DNA from 2 places in the Variovorax sp. VRV01 genome. Region 1 is predicted to be linked to the other one. Evidence: riboswitches for the same ligand, from Rfam matches in the RefSeq annotation. Region 1 holds a riboswitch; the other holds the start of a gene.

Region 1 (9,994 bases):
GAGCCCGCCGCGCATCAAGCGCGTGCTCGACGCGGTGGTGAGCATTGCCGCCCTCATCCTGATGCTGGTCATTCTCTGGTGGGGCTGGGACTACGCGATGCGCGGCCGCGTGCAGTCGATGGCCGGGCTCGAAAGCTTGTCGATGGTCTGGGCATACCTGGCGCTGCCGGTCGGCTCCGTCTTCTGCCTGTTCGGCATCGTTGGTAATTTTCTCGATCCCAAGCGGCTCGAACTGGAGACCGCGCAATGACACCAGTCATGGTTGCAACGATGGTGCTGTGTTTTGCACTGTCGGTTTCGGTGGCGGTTTCCATCGGGCTCGCGTCGATCCTGGGCATCCAGGTGGCCAATGCCAACATGCTGATCTCCGTCAAGGAGATGTTCAATTCGATCAACAAGTTTCCGCTGGCGGCGATTCCGTTCTTCATCCTGGCCGGCAACCTGATGGAAACCGGCGGCATCTCGCGGCGGCTGGTCGAGTTTGCCAAGAGCATCGTGGGCGGCGTACAGGGCGGCCTGCCGATGACCTGTGTGCTCACCTGCATGATCTTTGCGGCGGTGTCGGGTTCGTCGGTGGCCACCACCTTCGCCATTGGCGCGATCCTGATTCCGGCGCTCATCAAGCACGGCTATCCCACCGCCTACGCGGCGGCGCTGCAGGCCACCAGCGCCGAACTGGGCGTGATCATCCCGCCTTCGATTCCGATGATCCTCTACGGCGTGAGCGCCGAGGTCTCGATCGGCGAGCTGTTCATCGCGGGCTTCGGCCCCGGCATCCTGATCAGCCTGGCGCTGATGCTGTTCGTCTGGATCTACTGCAAGTGGAAGGGCTGGGGCAAGAACGATGGCGACGGCCGCATGCCCTTCGGCCGCGCGCTGTGGCAGGCCGGCTGGGCGCTGCTGATGCCCGTCATCATCCTGGGCGGCATCTACGGCGGCATCTTCACGCCCACCGAAGCCTCGGCCGTGGCGGTGTTCTATGCGCTGGTGGTGGGCGTCGTGATCTACCGCGAGATCAAGCCCGCGGACCTGTACGTGATCCTGCGCAAGTCGGTGCTGTCGTCGGCGGTGATCATGTTCATCATCGCCAATGCGGGCCTGTTCGCGTTCCTGATCACGCGCGCAGGCGTGCCCGACGCCATCGGCCACTGGCTGCAGGAAGTGCTGAAGTCGCCCGCGATGTTCCTGCTGGGCGTGAACGCGGCACTGTTCGTCATCGGCATGTTCATCGAGACCAGCGCGGCCATCATCGTGCTCGCGCCGATTCTCGCGCCAGTGGCGGTGCACTTCGGCATCGACCCGGTGCACTTCGGGCTCGTCATGGTAGTGAACCTTGCGCTCGGCATGATCACCCCGCCTTTCGGCGTGAACCTGTTCGCCGCCTGCACGGTGGCGCGCATCTCGCTCGACCGGATCGTGAAGTACCTGGTGCCCTTCGTGCTCGTGATCCTGGCCTGCCTGATGGTGATCACTTACGTGCCATGGATATCGCTGGCGCTGCGCGACCTGGTGTACGCCAAGTAGCGGAACGGCGCGAAAAACAAGGAAGAAACGGCAGCCTGTTCGCAGGCTGCTTTTTTTGTGCGGCGGCGCCGCTGTAAGGCAAACGTTTCACGAAGATGTCACCGCTTGCAACGATGCTGCAGCCCTCGATTCCCGAAAGCTGTGGCGCCATGTTTCCCACCAAGACCGACAAGGCACGCGACGAACTCCAGGGCCGCCAGCGCACGCTGAGCCAGCGCGAACGCGCCTTGCTGCTGATGGCCGACGGCCGGCGTTCGCTGACCGATTTCAGCCCGCTGTTCGCAAGCCGGACCGAAGCCGAGCAGGCGATCCAGGCGCTGATGCGCCAGGGCTACCTGCAGGACGCGCAGGCGGTGGCTGCCGCGGCAGCGCAGGCCGTGGCCCCGCCGCCCGCCCCGGTGCCCGCGGCCGACCCGATACGGCTCGCCACCTCGGCCGACAACTTCGACGGCAAGCGATCCCTGGCCACGACGCGCATGTTCCTGTTCGACATCTGCGAGCGCATGTTCGTGCGCCGCGACCCCAGGTTCGCGCTGCAGATGCGCGACGCCCTGCGCGAGGCGCGCGACCGCGGCGCGATGCTGACCATTGCCGCGCTGATGCTCACCGAGGTCGAGAAAGCCGCGGGCGCCGAGCGGGCCGAATCGCTGCGCGAGCGCATCGACCGGCTGCTGCCGCCGGCCGAGACCGTGCACTGAGCCGCAGACCGGACGGCCGCGATCCACTACACTCCCATGGTCAGGAGAGAGCCCCGCCAGCCGGGGCCGCCGAAGGCGCAGGGGTTTCCCGAACGCTCAGGCAAAAGGACTGACACAGCGCTGGCGCATGCCGGCGTTTCCTTGCTGGAGAGAGGCTGTTGCTTGCATCAATGCGATGCACCAGCCCACCGAAGGAGCAAACCCCGATCGTGGGGCGAATCTCTCAGGTAAAGCGGACAGCAGGGGTGGCCCATGGCTCGCGCCATGGAATTCGTCTGCCCCTTTGGAGTGCCCCGTGGCCGCATCCTCCGACGCCTCTTCCGCCGAACAACTCCTGAAGACCCCGCTGTACGGCCTGCACGTGGAGCTCGGCGCCCGCATGGTGCCGTTTGCCGGCTATTCGATGCCGGTGCAGTACCCCGCCGGCCTCATGGCCGAGCACAGGCACACGCGCGATGCGGCCGGCCTGTTCGACATCTCGCACATGGGCCAGCTGCGCCTGGTGGGCCCGGACGCGGCGGCCGCCTTCGAAACCCTGATGCCGGTCGACGTGATCGACCTCGCCGCCGGCAAGCAGCGCTATGGCCTGCTGCTGAACGACGAGGGCGGCATCCTCGACGACCTGATGTTCTTCAACGAGGGCCACGGCTCGATCTTCGTGATCGTCAACGGCGCCTGCAAGGTGGCGGACATCGCCCACATCCAGCAGCAGATCGGCGCACGCTGCGAAGTGCAGCCCATGCCCGACCACGCGCTGCTCGCGCTGCAGGGGCCGCAGGCGGCCACGGTGCTGGCGCGGCTGTCGCCCGGCATCGAGCGCTTCGTGTTCATGACGGGCGGCGCGGTGCAGATCGGCGGCATTCCGGCCTTCGCCACGCGCAGCGGCTACACCGGCGAGGACGGCTTCGAGATCTCGGTGGCCGGCCAGAATGCAGAGGCGCTGGCCCGCCTGCTGCTGGCGCAGCCCGAGGTCAAGCCCATCGGCCTGGGCGCACGCAATTCGCTGCGGCTGGAAGCGGGGCTGTGCCTCTACGGCAACGACATCGACACCGCCACCACGCCGGTCGAGGCCTCGCTGAACTGGGCGATCCAGAAGGTGCGCCGCACGGGCGGCGCGCGCGAAGGCGGCTTCCCCGGCGCGGCCAAAGTCCTGGCCCAGCTCGCCGCCGCCACGGCCGGCGCCGCGGGCCACACCGACCATGACACGCTGAAGCGCAAGCGCGTCGGCCTCGTGGCGCTGGAACGCATTCCGGTGCGCGACGGCACCGTGCTGCAATCCTTCGAAGGCCACGACATCGGCTTTGTCACGAGCGGCCTGCTCGGCCCGACGGCCGACCGCCCGATTGCCATGGGCTACGTGGCCACCGCGTTTTCCGAGCCCGGCACGCGCGTTCAGGCCATCGTGCGCGGCAAGCCGGTGCCGATGGAAGTCTCGACCCTGCCTTTCGTGCCCACGCGCTACTACCGCGGCTAGGCGCTGCGCGCCCCCATCATCATTTTTTCCACGAGGAGTTTTCCACCATGAGCATCAAGTACACCAAGGACCACGAATGGGTCTCGGCCGAAGGCAACGCAGCCACCGTCGGCATCACCGTGCATGCGCAGGACGCGCTCGGCGACGTGGTCTTTGTCGACCTGCCTGAAGTCGGCAAGACCTTTGCACAGGGCGAGGTGGCCGGTGTCGTCGAATCGGTCAAGGCCGCGGCCGATGTGTTCATGCCCGTGTCGGGCGAGATCACCGAAGTGAACGAAGCCCTGCGCGCCGATCCCTCGCTCGCCAACACCGACCCGCTGGCCGCGGGCTGGTTCTTCAAGGTCAAGCTCAGCGAGCCGGCGCAGCTCGACGCGCTGCTCGACGCCGCCAGCTACGACAAGTTCGCTGCCGAGTCCTGATCCGCCGAGTTCGCAAGCCGCTTTTTCCTCATCCCCGAGCCTTCACCGCCATGCCGATTCCCGCCCTTCCCTCTTTGCAACAACTGGAGAACGCCGAAGAGTTTCTCGCCCGCCACATCGGCATCGATGCGGCCGACGAGGCGCGCATGCTGCCGGTGATCGGCTCGGAAACGCGCGCGGAGCTCATCGACGGCATCGTGCCTGCGGCCATCCGCCGGGCGAAGCCGATGCGGCTGCCGGCACCGGCCACCGAGGCCGATGCGCTGGCCGAGCTGAAGGCAATCGCGGCAAAGAACAAGGTCTTCCGGAGTTTCATCGGCCAGGGTTACTACGGCACGCACACGCCGGGCGTCATCCTGCGCAACGTGCTCGAGAACCCCGCCTGGTACACGGCCTACACGCCCTACCAGGCCGAGATTTCGCAGGGCCGCATGGAAGCGCTGCTCAACTTCCAGACCATGGTGTGCGACCTCACGGGCATGGCCATCGCCAATGCCTCGATGCTCGACGAAGCCACGGCCGCGGCCGAGGCCATGACGCTCGCCAAGCGCAGCGTCAAGAGCAAGAGCAACGTGTTCCTCGTGTCGGGCGACTGCCACCCGCAGACCATCGAGGTCATCAAGACGCGCGCCGCGCCGCTGGGCATCGAGGTCAAGGTCAGCACCGTCTCCGAGACGCTGCCGCACCTGATGGTGAGCGGCGAATTCTTCGGCGTGCTCGCGCAGTACCCCGCCACCACCGGCCATGTGCACGACCTGCGCCCGCTTGCGGGCCATGCGCACCAGTGCGACGCCGCCTTCTGCGTGGCCGCCGACCTGCTCGCGCTCACCCTGCTCGCGCCCCCCGGTGAGTGGGACGCCGACATCGTCTGCGGCACCACGCAGCGCTTCGGCATGCCGATGTGCAACGGCGGCCCGCACGCGGCCTACCTGGCCTGCCGCGACGAGTTCAAGCGCTCGCTGCCGGGCCGCCTGGTCGGCGTGAGTGTCGACACGCACGGCCAGCCCGCCTACCGCCTCGCGCTGCAGACGCGCGAGCAGCACATCCGCCGCGAGAAGGCCACCTCCAACATCTGTACCGCCCAGGTGCTGCCGGCCGTGGTGGCCAGCATGTACGCCGTGTACCACGGGCCCGACGGCCTCACGCGCATTGCGCAGCGCGTGGCCGCGCTCACGGCCATCCTCGCGCAGGGCCTCGCGCAAATGGGCCGCGAGCCGGTCAATGCCACCGCCTTCGATTCGCTGACCATCCGCACCGGCGACGACACGCCCAGGATCATCGAGCGCGCCCAGGCTGCGGGCGTCAACCTGCGCCAGCGCCTGCAGCAGCACCTGGGCATTTCGCTCGACGAGACCACCACGCGCGCCGACATCGAGACGCTCTGGGCGCTGTTCGTGCCGGCCGGCACGCCGATGCCGCGCTTCGACGACCTGGCCAACACGGCGCCGCGCCTGCCCGAGGACCTGCGCCGCACCAGCGCCTTTCTCACGCACCCGGTGTTCAACACCCACAAGAGCGAAACCGCGATGCTGCGCTACATCCGCAGCCTGTCGGACAAGGACCTCGCCCTCGACCGCAGCATGATCCCGCTCGGCAGCTGCACCATGAAGCTCAATGCGACCAGCGAGATGATCCCGATCACCTGGCCCGAGTTCGCGAACATCCATCCCTTTGCGCCGGCCGAGCAGCTGGTGGGCTACGCCCAGCTCGACGCCCAGCTGCGCGCCTGGCTCTGCGAAGCCACGGGCTACGCGGGCATCAGCCTGCAGCCCAACGCGGGCTCGCAGGGCGAGTACGCGGGCCTGCTGGCCATCCGCTCCTTCCATGAGGCCAACGGCCAGGGACACCGCAACATCTGCCTCATTCCTTCGTCGGCGCACGGCACCAACCCCGCGAGCGCACAGATGGTGGGCCTGCAGGTGGTGGTGACGGCCTGCGACGCGCAGGGCAACGTCGACATGGACGACCTGAAGCGCGCCTGCGAGAAGCACAGCGACAAGCTCGCGGCCGTGATGATCACCTACCCGAGCACGCACGGCGTGTTCGAAACGCGCGTGAAGGAACTCTGCGGGCTCGTGCACGAACACGGCGGCCGCGTGTACGTCGATGGCGCCAACATGAATGCGCTGGTCGGCGTGGCCGCGCCGGGCGAGTTCGGCGGCGACGTGAGCCACCTGAACCTGCACAAGACCTTCTGCATTCCGCACGGCGGCGGCGGCCCGGGCGTGGGACCGGTGTGCGTGGTGGAAGACCTCGTGCCCTACCTGCCAGGGCATGCGACCGCGGGTGTCGCTTCCAACGGCGTGGGCGCCGTGTCGGCGGCACCGCTGGGCAACGCGGCCGTGCTGCCGATCAGCTGGATGTACTGCCGCATGATGGGCGCCAAGGGCCTGCAGGCGGCGACCGAGACCGCGATCCTGAGCGCCAACTACATCAGCGCGCGCCTCAAGGACCACTACCCCACGCTGTATGCGAGCCCCAACGGCCACGTCGCGCACGAGTGCATCCTCGACCTGCGCCCGCTCAAGGACAGCAGCGGCGTCACCGCCGAGGACGTGGCCAAGCGGCTGATCGACTACGGCTTCCACGCGCCCACGCTGAGCTTTCCGGTGCCGGGCACGCTGATGGTGGAACCCACCGAAAGCGAGCCGCTGGCCGAACTCGACCGCTTCATCGACGCAATGATCGCGATCCGCGGCGAGATCCGCCGCGTCGAGGAAGGCGTCTGGCCGAAGGACGACAACCCGCTCAAGCACGCGCCGCACACGGCGGCCAGCCTGCTCGGCACGGAATGGGCGCACCCGTATTCGCGCGAGCTCGGCGCGTTTCCGCTGGCCGAACTGAAGCTGGCCAAGTACTGGCCGCCGATCGGCCGCGTCGACAACGTCTACGGCGACCGCAACCTGTTCTGCAGCTGCGTGCCGGTGGGCGACTACAAGGAAACCGAAGAGGCCTGAAAAAGGCCGCTCAGGCTTCGCGGCGGTACATCGCCCATTTCACGGTGAGGACGTCCGCCGCAATCTTCGCGGCGTTGACGCCCGCGTAGCTTTGGGACGGATCGAATTCGAAGCCTTCCTTGTAGCACCTGACATGCGCGAAGTCGCGGTCGAAGGTCATCGGACCCATGAGCTCGGCGGGGTCGGTGCCCGCGGGAAGCGCCAGGAATTTCTCGGGATCGGTGGCACTCTGGTAGAGGTCGACGCTCATCAGGTTCATATGGGTGTCCTCGAAATCTGGGGATCCGGCGAATCATCCCCGGCATCCGCGCCGCATGCAATCGGCCCGCGCCTACACGGCGCGCCCGTTCAGCGCTGCTGCTGCTTCTTCTTCGCCAGCTCGCCCGTGGCGATCTGGTCGCGGAAGCCGCGCAGGCTGGCCTTGAGCTTGCGCTCGTTCTCCAGTCCCACGCGCACCATGATCTTCTGGCCCGACGAGAGCGACTCGAGCTGCGGATCGGCGTACTCGTAGCGCACCCAGGGCCGCTGCGACGGCACCTTGCCCTTCACCTCGACCAGGCGCACCGGCACCGGGCCGGCGGGCTCGGGCGCCTGCAGCAGATGGTCGATCACGGCAACGAGCCGGTCGTTGAAGTAGCGCCCCGGATAGCCGAGCTCCTCGTAGGCCTGCTGGAACAGCGGATAGAGCCGCGCATACACCTTGGCCGCCTTGGCCGGATCGATCGACTCGGCCAGCATCACGATAGGGCTGTAGCGCGCGGCATTGTTGGGCGAAATGGTCTCTTTCTCGCCCTTGCCCTGGGTGGTGAAGCGCTGCTTCGTCGGCTGCACCGGCCACGTGCTCGCGGGCGACTGCTCGCGCGCGAGGTTGTCGACCGTGGCCACGAAGCGGCGCACGATGCCTTCGAACTGCAGGAAGTCCGCCACGTTCTTGCTGCCCATCAGGTCGACGAGCGCCTTCATCACACGCGCATCGGAATCGGCGACCTTGGGCAGCCCCGATTCGGGCAGCGCGATCGCGTCGATGGGGTTCTGCGGCTCCGGGGATTCGGGCAGGGACGGGGGCGGCGCAGGCGCAAGCCCGTCGTTCGGGGCGGCGGCCACCGGCGGTTCGACCGGCAGCGGCTGTTGCTGTTGGTACCAGCGCCAGCCCAGGAATCCGGCCGCGATCGCCAGCAGCACGATCACGATGATGGTTCCGGTCGATGTCTCGCGCCGCGGCCTGTACGCAGGCGCATCGCGCGGATCGCGCGCGTCGTGAATTTCGGGGATGTCTCGGTCGGACATGTCTGCGGTTTCCTTTTTGGAGGATTGCAATGGGAGACGAGCGGCTATGGTGCACCAGATTGGCGCCCGGCCGCGGCTTGGTCCCGTAACGCCCTGTGACGCGCCGATCGCCCGAAAGTTCGACCGCTAGGACGCGCCGAGCGCCTGCAGCCACGCCAGCGTGCCTTGCAGCTCGGCCGGACGGATCTCGTGGCCGCCCGGAAAATCGGCGCCCGACAGCGCCAGCGGCAGGCCGCGCGCGAGTTCGCGCGTGGCCTGCGCGGCGCTTGGCGGAATCACGTTGTCGCCGCTGCCGTGGCTCACCCACAGCGCCTTGCCTTCGAAAGCCTCGGGCGGCGCGACGTGCGCCGCCACTTGCGACAGCAGCCGGCCGTGCCACACCATCGCCGCGCGCACCTTGGCGGGCTGGGTCAGCAGCAGCGACAGCGCCATGATGCCGCCCTGGCTGAAACCGCCGACCACCACGCGCTCGGGCGGTACGCCGAGCTGCTGCGACGCCGAGGCCACCATCTCGCCCACCAGGAAGCGGCTTTCGCGCTCCTGCTCCTCGTTGATGCGCCGCTCGCCATCGGCCAGCACCTCGAACTCGAACCACGCATAGGCATCGGGCGACAGCACATACGGCGCGCGCAGGCTCAGCACGTGGAACTGCGGCGGCATGAGCCGCGCGAGGCCGAACAGGTCCTGCTCGTTGCTGCCGACGCCGTGCATCAGCACCAGCAGCCAGGGCTCGCGCACGTTCGGCCCTGCGGCCTGCTCGAGGAACTTGAAAGGCAGGTGGAGTTGCGTCATGGCGTCAGGCCGTAAGAGATTGAAAACCTTGCGCCAATGCGCGCGTGATCTCGGCGGCCGGCAGCTCGCGGCAGCCGGTGGCGTTCTGCCCCGACCACAGCGGAGAAAAATCGCCGCTGCCCTGCGCCTCGGCCTTGGCGCGCAGCGGCGCAATGCCCGACGTGGCCAGCGGAAACTCGGGCGCCGCGGCACCGATCGGGCCCAGCTCGCGCATCACGCGGTTCACGATGCCGCGCGCGGGGCGGCCCGTGAAGAGATTGGTGAGCGCCGTGTGGCGCGCGGCCTGGCTCTTCAGCGCCGCACGGTGCACGGCGCTGGTGGTCGCCTCCGGCGCCAGCAGATAGGCGGTGCCGACCTGCACGCCCGCCGCGCCCAGCGCCATGGCCGCGGCCACGCCCGCTGCATCGGCAATGCCGCCGGCCGCGATCACCGGCACCTTCACGGCATGCACCAGCTGCGGCAGCAGCGCAAAGGTGCCGAGCTGCCTCGTCAGGTCATGCGACAGGAAATGGCCGCGGTGCCCGCCGGCCTCCAGCCCTTGCGCGATGACCGCATCCACACCACGCGCTTCGAGCCACCGCGCCTCCTCGACCGTGGTGGCCGAAGCCAGCACCTTCGCGCCCCAGCCGTGCACCTGCGCCATCAGCGCCTCCGAAGGCAGCCCGAAATGAAAGCTCACCACCGCCGGGCGGAACTCGGCCAGCACCTTGGCCACGTCGGCGCTGAACGGATTGCGCCCGGGACCGGTGGGGATGCTCGCGGCATCGATGCCGAATTCGGCGTAGTACGGCGCCAGCGCACTGCGCCATGCCGCCTCGCGCTCGGCGCTCGGCTCCGGCGGCG
Region 2 (9,994 bases), on a different contig from region 1:
TTGCGCGCGCAGATGGCGCTGCCCGACTACGCGGCGTCGCCCACGCTCGGGCTGCTCTACATCACCGACCACTACGCGTCGGATGCGCAGGACATCCTCGACCACCTGAGCGCCGAACTGCCCGAGGTCACCGACTGGTCCGGCACGGTCGGCATCGGCGTCTCGGCCAACAACGCCGAATATTTCGACGAGCCCGGCCTGAGCCTGATGCTCTGCGCATTGCCGAGCGACCAGTACCGCGTGTTCTCCGGCGTGGCGCCGCTGGGCAATTCGGAAATGAGCGGCTTCGAGGCCCATACGGCGCTCGTGCACGCGGACCCCGCCACCCCCGACCTGACCGAACTCATCGGCGAGATGGCGGGCCGCACCAACACCGGCTATCTGTTCGGCGGGCTCTCGTCGGGCCGTGCGGGCGCGCTGCAGTTCGCGGTCGGCGGCAACGGCAACATCCGCGGGCACGGCGCCGCGGGCGGCGTGTTTTCGGGCGGCCTGTCGGGCGTGGTGTTCGGCGAAGGCGTGCGGCTGGTGTCGCGCGTCACCCAGGGCTGCCAGCCGCTGCGCTCGGGCGCGGGGCGCGAGCGCGAGATCACCGAAGCCGACGGCAACCTGCTGCTCAAGCTCGACGGCGAGCCCGCGCTCGACGTGCTGCTGGCCGACCTGCAGGTGTCGCTCGAGCGGCCGCAGGAAGCCATCGACGCCGTGCGCGCCACCCTGGTGGGCCTCGCCGACGCCGGCAGTGACGGCATCCGCCGCACCGGTGACCTGGGGGCCGACGTGCTGGTGCGCCACATCATCGGACTGGATCCCACGCGCCGCGGCATCGCGATTGCCGACGTGGCGGAGGCCGGCATGCGCCTGACCTTCTGCCGCCGCAATGCGCAGGCCGCGCGCGCCGACCTGATGCGCATCTGCGCGGAAATCCGCGAGGAACTCGAGCCCGAGGAGCAGACGCTGGCCACCGCGCGCGCCGTCGCGGCCGGGGAGGCCGAAGCCGCGCCGCATCCGGCGCGCCGCATCGCGGGCGCCGTGTACGTGAGCTGCTCGGGGCGCGGCGGGCCGCATTTCGGCGCGCCGGGCGCCGAGCTGCAGATCGTGCGGCACGCGCTGGGCGACGTGCCGCTGGTCGGCTTCTTCGCCGCGGGCGAAATCGCCCGCCACCATCTTTACGGCTACACCGGCGTGCTGACGGTGTTCACCAGCAAGGACTGAACCCAGCCCTGCCTGTGTTCAGGCCGGTTGCAGCACGCGCGCTGCCGGCGCAGGCAGGCCGGTGAACGCAAAGTCCACCTCGGGCGCGAGCCCGCTCACGATGCGCGCGATCGACTTGCCCGAACCGCAGGCGTGCGTCCAGCCGAGCGTGCCATGGCCGGTGTTCAGGTACAGGTTCGGCAGTTTCGTCTTGCCGATCAGCGGCACGTTGCTCGGTGTCGCGGGGCGCAGGCCGGTCCAGAACTGGGCCTGCGTGGTGTCGCCGGCGCCCGGAAAAAGTTCTTCGACGCGCCGCACGATCGCCTCGCAGCGCACGCGGTTCAGGTCGCGGTCGTAGCCGTTGAGCTCGGCCGTTCCGGCAATGCGCAGGCGGTCGCCCGAGGCCGAGGTGTAGCGCGAGAACACGAGCTTGAACTCGTCATCGGTCAGCGAAACCTGGTGCGCCCTGGAGGCGTCCTTCACCGGCAGCGTCACCGAATAGCCCTTGGCCGGATAGATCGGCAGCCGGATGCCCAGCGGCGCGGCAACGATCGGGCTCAGCGAACCCATCGCGAGCACGAAGGCGTCGCCGCGGATGCGCTGGAAGCGGCCTTCGCTATCGGTGGCTTCGACATGGTCGATGCTGCCGCCGGCCTCGCGCAGCGCCGTGACCGTGTGGCTCATGAGGAACTTCACGCCCGCTGCGGCCGCGCGCTTCGCCAGCTCGCGCGCAAAAAGGTTCGCGTCGCCGGACTCGTCCTCCGCCGTGTAAGTGGCGCCGGCCAGCTTCGGGCGGATGTGGGCGAGGGCGGGCTCGATCTTCACAGCCTCATCGGCCGAGATCACCCGCCGCTCGCAGCCGAGCGCGCGCATCTGTTCGGCCGGCTCCAGGGCGCCGTCGAACTCCTTTTGCGTCGTATAGAAGTGCAGGATGCCCTGCGTGCGCTGGTCGTAATCCAGGCCGGTGTCGCGGCGCAGCTGCTGCAGCACGTCGCGGCTGTAGGTGCCCAGTCGCACGATCTGCTCGATGTTGTGCCGGGTGCGCGCCGGCGTGCATTCGCGCAGGAACTGCAGGCCCCAGAGCCACTGGCGCATGTCGGCGCGGATGCGAAAGAGCAGCGGCGCGTCTTCCTTGCCCAGCCATTGCAGCACCTTGAGCGGAGCGCTCGGGTTGGCCCAGGGCTCGGCATGGCTGACCGAAATCTGCCCGCCGTTGGCAAAGCTGGTTTCGGCGGCCGGCGTGGCCTGCCGGTCGATCACGGTCACCTCGTGGCCGAGTTGCTGGAGGAAGTAAGCCGAAGTCACGCCGAGCAGGCCGGCGCCAAGAACGATCACGCGCATTTCAAGTACCTTTTGAAGATGGGCACTTGAACGGCGGACTTGGTGTGCTACTGATTCAATAGCGAGCAACCGGACGAACGCCGTCCAAGTCGCCGCTCCCCCTGTCCTTGGTACCTGAGAGATTCACCTGTTGCACCTTGCAACGGGTTTGCTCCTTCGGTGCATCGCGCGGGGCGATGGCTCTCCAGACGGCCTGTCAATTGATGCAGTACATGCCACGCAACTCTTTGAAAGAACTTCAAGGTTACGTTCGGCCGACCTGAGCGTTTATGGGAGTTTGCGCCTTCGGTGGAGTAGTCGTAAGTACTACTCGCTCTCCTGCAGTAAACGATTGTAGGCGGAGGCCGCAAAGCCGCCAACCATGAATTTTGACAATTCAGAGCAATGGGATAATTGTCATCGATTCGAAACTTCGGGGAGACTCATGATCCTGGTAACCGGCGGCGCGGGCTTCATCGGCGCCAACTTCGTACTCGACTGGCTGGCGCAGAGCGACGAGCCTGTCGTGAATCTCGACAAACTGACCTACGCCGGCAATCTCGAGACGCTCGCGTCCCTCAAGGGCGACCCGCGGCACATCTTCGCGCAGGGCGACATCGGCGACAGCGCCCTGGTCGATCGCCTGCTGGCCGAGCACAAACCGCGGGCCATTGTGAACTTTGCCGCGGAATCACACGTCGACCGCTCCATCCACGGCCCCGAAGACTTCGTGCAGACCAACGTGCTCGGCACCTTCCGCCTGCTCGAGTCCGTGCGCGGCTACTGGAGCGCGCTGCCGGCCGAACAGAAGGCCGCCTTCCGCTTCCTGCACGTGTCCACCGACGAGGTCTACGGCTCGCTCTCCAAGACCGACCCCGCCTTCACCGAAGACAACAAGTACGAGCCCAACAGCCCCTACTCGGCCAGCAAGGCCGCCAGCGACCACCTCGTGCGCGCCTGGCACCACACCTACGGCCTGCCGGTCGTCACCACCAACTGCTCCAACAACTACGGGCCCTTCCACTTCCCCGAGAAGCTCATCCCGCTGATGATCGTCAACGCGCTGGCCGGCAAGCCCCTGCCCGTGTACGGCGACGGCATGCAGGTGCGCGACTGGCTCTACGTGAAGGACCACTGCAGCGCCATCCGGCGCGTGCTCGAAGCCGGCAAGCTCGGCGAGACCTACAACGTCGGCGGCTGGAACGAGAAGCCCAACATCGAGATCGTCAACACCGTCTGCGCCCTGCTCGACGAACTGCGCCCGCGCGCCGACGGCAAGCCCTACAAGGCGCAGATCAGCTACGTCACCGATCGCCCCGGCCACGACCGGCGCTACGCCATCGACGCGCGCAAGCTCGAACGCGAGCTCGGCTGGAAGCCCGCCGAAACCTTCGACAGCGGCATCCGCAAGACCGTCGAGTGGTACCTTGCCAACGGCGAATGGGTGCGCAACGTGCAAAGCGGCGCCTACCGCGAATGGGTCGAGAAGCAATACGACGCCGCACCCGCGGCCAAGGCTGCGGCATGAAGCTGCTGCTGCTGGGCAAGGGCGGCCAGGTCGGCTGGGAGCTGCAACGCAGCCTCGCACCGCTGGGTGAACTGGTCGCGCTCGATTTCGACAGCACCGACTTCAACGCCGACTTCAGCCGCCCCGAGCAACTGGCCGAAACCGTGCTGAAAGTGCGCCCCGACGTCATCGTCAATGCCGCGGCGCACACCGCCGTCGACAAGGCCGAGAGCGAGCCCGAGTTCGCGCGCAAGCTCAACGCCACCTCGCCCGGCGTGGTGGCCGAGGCCGCGCAGCAGATCGGCGCGCTCATGGTGCACTACTCCACCGACTACGTCTTCGACGGCAGCGGAAGCACGCCCTGGCAGGAAGACGACGCCACCGGTCCGCTCAGCGTGTATGGCCGCACCAAGCTTGAAGGCGAGCAACTGGTGGCCCAGCACTGCGCGAAGCACCTGATCTTTCGCACCAGCTGGGTCTATGCCGCGCGCGGCGGCAACTTTGCCAAGACCATGCTGCGCATCGCCAAGGAGCGCGATCGCCTGACCGTCATCGACGATCAGTTCGGCGCGCCCACCGGCGCCGAGTTGCTGGCCGACGTCACGGCGCACGCCATCCGCGCCACCTTGCAGGACCCGGCGAAGGCCGGCCTATACCACGCCGTCGCCGGTGGCGAGACCACTTGGTGCGGCTATGCGCGCTTCGTGCTCGAACAGGCCAAGGCGGCGGGCGTCGAACTCAAGGCCGGGCCCGCAGAGGTCGATGCCGTTCCCACCAGCGCCTTCCCCACACCCGCAACACGTCCGGCCAACTCGCGCCTGGACACGCACAAGTTGCAGTCCACCTTTGGCCTGGTGCTGCCGCACTGGCAGCAGGGCGTGGCCCGCATGCTGCGCGAGACCCTTTGACAGCAGCGCGAGCGAAGCACGCAAGAAGCGGAGAACACAACACAATGACCACCACGAAGACCACCCAACGCAAAGGCATCATCCTCGCCGGCGGCTCCGGCACACGCCTGCATCCCGCCACGCTCGCGCTCAGCAAGCAACTCCTGCCGGTGTACGACAAGCCGATGATCTATTACCCGCTCAGCACGCTGATGCTCGGCGGCATGCGCGACATCCTGATCATCAGCACGCCGCAGGACACACCGCGCTTCCAGCAACTGCTGGGCGATGGCAGCCAGTGGGGCATTAACCTGCAGTACGCGGTGCAGCCCAGTCCCGATGGTTTGGCGCAGGCCTTCATCATCGGCGACGAGTTCCTGGGCAATGCGCCGAGCGCACTGGTGCTGGGCGACAACATCTTCTACGGCCACGACTTCGCGCACCTGCTGGCCGACGCCGATGCGAAGCCCTCCGGCGCCACCGTGTTCGCCTACCATGTGCACGACCCCGAGCGCTATGGCGTGGTGGCCTTCGATGCGCAGGGCAAGGCCAGCAGCATCGAGGAAAAGCCGTTGAAGCCCAAGAGCAGCTATGCGGTGACTGGCCTGTACTTCTACGACAACCAGGTGGTCGACATTGCCAAGGCCGTGAAGCCCAGCGCGCGCGGCGAGCTGGAGATTACGGCCGTCAACCAGGCCTACCTGGACCGGGACCAGCTCAACGTGCAGATCATGCAGCGCGGCTATGCCTGGCTGGACACCGGCACGCACGAGAGCCTGCTGGAGGCCGCGCAGTTCATCCAGACCCTGGAGCATCGGCAAGGCCTCAAGATTGCGTGTCCGGAAGAGATCGCGTGGCGCAACGGCTACATCGACAGCGAGCAACTGGCCAGGCTTGCCGCGCCGCTGCAGAAGAACGGCTACGGCAAGTACCTGAACCACCTGCTGGCCGAGGAGGTGCGCTCGTGAAGGCCACGCCCACTGCGATTCCCGAAGTGCTGATCATCGAGCCGAAGGTGTTCGGCGATGCGCGCGGCTTCTTCTACGAGAGCTTCAACGGCAAGGCGTTCGATGAGGCCGTGGGACGGCACGTCGAGTTCATGCAGGACAACCATTCGCGCTCGGCCAAGGGGGTGCTGCGGGGGCTGCACTACCAGATCCAGCAGCCGCAGGGCAAGCTGGTGCGCGTGGTGCGCGGTGCGGTGTTCGACGTGGCGGTGGACATCCGCAAGTCGTCGCCGACGTTTGGCAAGTGGGTGGGGGTGGAGCTCAGCGAGGACAACCACAGGCAATTGTGGGTTCCCCCAGGCTTTGCGCACGGCTTTTTGGTGCTGAGCGAGACGGCCGAGTTTTTGTACAAGACCACCGATTACTACGCGCCTGAGTATGAGCGCAGCATTGTCTGGAATGACGCCGTCTTGAACATCCAATGGCCAAGCATCGGGATGGCGCCGAAGTTGTCGGCCAAGGACGAGGCGGGCGCCGTCTTTGCCAGTGCAGAAGTATTTGATTGACCGCCGGGCAAGTCTCTGCGTAGATCAAGCTACTGATTCAGAAGATCTCCGTATTCGCGTGTAGGCGGTGTCAATCGGCCCTTCAACACGGTCGATCGTTAAATGCTCACCCCTTGATGCAGAGCAAGTCAGATCACAGCCAGGGATAGGCTGGCTCGCCCACTTGTTGGCGGCGCCGAACTCTTTTGGCTTCGAACTTGCGTTTCATGGTCGGCGAGAGGCCTCGGAAAACCGTTGCTGGCTTTATCCAACTGATTTTTGCAAGCAATCAGAGGGGGATTCGCTTCTGCAGCATCCGATTCAACCATACGCTTTTTTGCGGGCGACGCTTCGGCTGAGCGGCGCATCAACAAAATTACCATATGGCACGTAGCACACTTGCAACACTCTATTCCATGCATCGGGGCAAGCTCTCGGACAAATGGTCGATCTATATTTCGATCTATGAGCGGCTGTTTTCCGGGCTGGATTGCCCATCTTTGCGGGTCTTGGAAATCGGAGTTCAGAATGGCGGGTCTCTGGAAATCTGGTCTGAATTCTTTTCTCGGGCTGCGCGGATCGTAGGGTGTGACATCAATGAGGCATGCCGGCAACTGATGTATCGCGATCCGCGCATCAGTGTGGTCGTCGGAGACGTCAACACCGACGAGGTGGAGGAGGTCGTCGCAGCGCACTCGCCGAGGTTCGATCTCATCATCGATGACGGTTCGCACCGGTCCGGCGACATCATCCGTTCATTCGCACGCTATTTTCCGCGCCTTGAGGATGACGGCCTGTTCGTTGTTGAGGACCTGCATTGCTCCTATTGGGCCGAATTCGAAGGTGGCCTGTTCGACCCGGCATCCTCGATGGCATTCTTCAAACGCCTTGCCGACGTCATCAATCATGAGCACTGGGGCATTCCCGGTGCGCGAACCACGCTGCTCAAGTCCTTCGCCAGAACGTATGGTGTGGCATTTGACGAGGAACTGCTTGCGCATATCCATGCAGTCGAGTTTCTGAACTCGGTCTGCGTGATCCGAAAAAAAATTCCTGCCGACAACCGCCTCGGTACGCGAGTAATTGCAGGGCAGGAAGCAATTGTTGATGCAGACCCGCTGGCATTGCATGGCTCTGTTTCTCGGCAACCCGATCAATCGGGGAACCCCTGGTCGAAAATCAACCCCCTGCCGGAGGTGGAACTGGCAGCGCTTCGCGTTTCGACGCGAGACCTAGAGGCGAATCTGGAGGCGCGCACCGAGGAACTGCGCGTCGCTCGCAAGACCGCACTCTATGCGGATATTCGATCGAACATTGCGCAGAATCATGCTGACCAATTGAGGGTGCAGTTGAGCAAGAAAGCAGAGGAGACGCGGCAGCTTAGCGAGGAGGTTCAGGCCCTTCGCGCGCACGCGACTGCGCTCGAGGACGTATTGAGCCATCGACAGAGGCAGGTCGATGAAATATTGGGCTCCACGAGTTGGCGTGTCACTAAACCTCTGCGGTGGTTCGGCCTTCAGAAAGGACGGATCGCTCGTGCAGCCAAGCTGTTGCCAGTGCTCTCTCAACGCGCGGGAGGGCTTTCGAACCTGACTCGCCGCGGCATTCAAGTGCTGAGTCAGTCCGGCTTGGGGGGAGTGCGCAACTCCATTCGCGCTGTCGAAACCGAGGAGTTGGTGAAAGCCTCGCCGATGACTGGAGCCCTCAATTCGGCTGGCGATCTATTCGAGGATGTCGCGCGCCAGATCTATGCTGACCAACAGATGGAGCTTACCCGCCAAGAGATTCTTGAGTCCATCAAGGAATTCGAGCATAGGCCTCTGATCTCGGTAATCATGCCAGTCTATAGGACGCCGGTGCAATGGCTGGTCCGCGCCATCGAGTCGCTGCAGGAGCAGTTCTATGACAACTGGGAATTGTGCGCTGTGGACGATTGTTCGCCGACTGCGGACCAACGAGAGATTCTTGAAAAGTATTCAAGGAACGATCCTCGCGTGCGCTACCGTGTGCTTGAGAAGAACGGCGGTATCGCGGCAGCGTCCAACGCCGGCCTAGAGATGGCACAGGGCGGCTTCATTGCATTATTGGATCACGATGATGAGTTGCCGGGAGATGCGCTGTTCTGGATCGTGGATGCCATCAACAGAAATCCGGATGTCGACTTCATCTATACCGATGAATGCAAGATCGACGATACGCCGGAGCGTCGACTTTCCCATTTCATATTCAAGCCGGATTGGTCGCCCGAGATACTGTTTAACTCCATGTTGACCGGACATCTCACGGTCTACAGGAAGGATGCGGTCGATGGACTGGGAGGCTTCCGCAGCCAGTATGACTTCTCGCAAGATTATGACCTCGCCTTGCGGATGGCCGAGGTAGCGAAAAAGATCGTGCACGTCGAGCGGGTGCTCTATCTCTGGCGTTCCATTCCGGGCTCAGCGGCAAGCGGTGGCAAGGACTTTGCGCGTGAGTCCAATATTGCAGCACTTGACGACGCATTGGTCCGGCGTGGGATCCAAGGGAAGGCGATGGCTCTGCCTCACGTCAACTATGTACATGTCGACGTGCCAGCGACCACCAAGGTTTCGGTCGTCATTCCTTCGGATTCCTTCAAGAACCTCAAGCTCGCATTGGATGCGATTTTGGAGAAGACCAACTATTCGAACTACGAAGTGGTTGTCGTTTGCAACGGCCCCCTGGCCGAACAGTTGAAGGGCGAGTTCCGTAGCTCGCCGCACATCGTCTTCCTGCCCTATGACAAGAAGTACAACTTCTCCGACAAGTGCAATGAAGGGGCCCGTGCGGCCAGCGGCGAGATAGTCGTGTTCTACAACGACGATGTATTTCCCGCCCAATCCGACTGGATCCAGAAACTGATTGAGTACCTTTCCATATCGGATGTCGGGGGTGTCTCGCCCAAGTTGCTGCACGAGGACGAGACGATTCAATACGCGGGCATGATTTCGGGGACGCCAGGCCTTTGTGGTACCGCGTACAACAATGTCCCCAGGGAGGCGAACGATTCGTTCCTCTCCATGCACAAATACGTGCGCAACGTGTCCATTCTGTCGGGTGCGTGCTGCGCGCTCAAGGCGGAGGTGTTCTGGCGCATCGGCGGCTTCGACCCGGTCAATACCCCCGACGGCCATTCGGACATGGACCTGAGCTACAAGCTGCTGGATGCAGGGTACCGGTGCGTCTACACGCCGCACGCTGTTCTTTATCACATCGGAAATCACTCCTGGGGTGCAAAGTCCGTCAAATATAAAGCCGATATCTACGTGCTCAAGCGGTGGGGGGCTTACGTTTCCAGAGATCCGAATTTCACGGACTCGATGAAAAAAGTGCTCTATCGCGATTTCCGCTTCGACTACAAGATTTTTGCATCGCACATTGATGCAAATGCCACTTACACGGGGCCGGACGTACTGTTCGTGTCACATGAGCTTTCTCTTACCGGGGCACCTCGCATGCTCCTGTGCGCAGCGGTTGCAGTGTTGCGCAGTGGCGGCTTTCCTGTCGTGGTGGCACCTGCGGATGGCCCGATGCGAAAGGAATTGGAGCAGGCGGGCGCGGTGGTGATAGTGGATCAGTCGC

The links. Region 1 has a riboswitch for glycine ahead of gcvT (glycine cleavage system aminomethyltransferase GcvT). Riboswitches for the same ligand answer to the same signal wherever they lie in the genome.
Region 2: another riboswitch for glycine. It lies ahead of IB278_RS21475 (D-amino acid dehydrogenase); the one in region 1 lies ahead of gcvT (glycine cleavage system aminomethyltransferase GcvT).

The regions. Positions count from the first base shown of each region.
Region 1 covers NZ_JACVBS010000004.1:370,333-380,326, forward strand. The annotation lists gene IB278_RS10055 (TRAP transporter small permease) at 1-250, shown strand, start outside; gene IB278_RS10060 (TRAP transporter large permease) at 247-1,524, shown strand; gene IB278_RS10065 (hypothetical protein) at 1,674-2,222, shown strand; glycine riboswitch at 2,254-2,344, shown strand; glycine riboswitch at 2,357-2,472, shown strand; gene gcvT (glycine cleavage system aminomethyltransferase GcvT) at 2,518-3,696, shown strand; gene gcvH (glycine cleavage system protein GcvH) at 3,744-4,115, shown strand; gene gcvP (aminomethyl-transferring glycine dehydrogenase) at 4,166-7,072, shown strand; gene IB278_RS10085 (hypothetical protein) at 7,083-7,331, opposite strand; gene IB278_RS10090 (DUF3014 domain-containing protein) at 7,421-8,359, opposite strand; gene IB278_RS10095 (alpha/beta hydrolase) at 8,486-9,151, opposite strand; gene IB278_RS10100 (NAD(P)H-dependent flavin oxidoreductase) at 9,156-9,994, opposite strand, start outside.
Region 2 covers NZ_JACVBS010000012.1:121,736-131,729, reverse strand. The annotation lists gene IB278_RS21480 (FIST N-terminal domain-containing protein) at 1-1,209, shown strand, start outside; gene IB278_RS21475 (D-amino acid dehydrogenase) at 1,228-2,529, opposite strand; glycine riboswitch at 2,621-2,727, opposite strand; glycine riboswitch at 2,774-2,860, opposite strand; gene rfbB (dTDP-glucose 4,6-dehydratase) at 2,954-4,036, shown strand; gene rfbD (dTDP-4-dehydrorhamnose reductase) at 4,033-4,923, shown strand; gene rfbA (glucose-1-phosphate thymidylyltransferase RfbA) at 4,968-5,870, shown strand; gene rfbC (dTDP-4-dehydrorhamnose 3,5-epimerase) at 5,867-6,415, shown strand; gene IB278_RS21450 (glycosyltransferase) at 6,778-9,994, shown strand, end outside.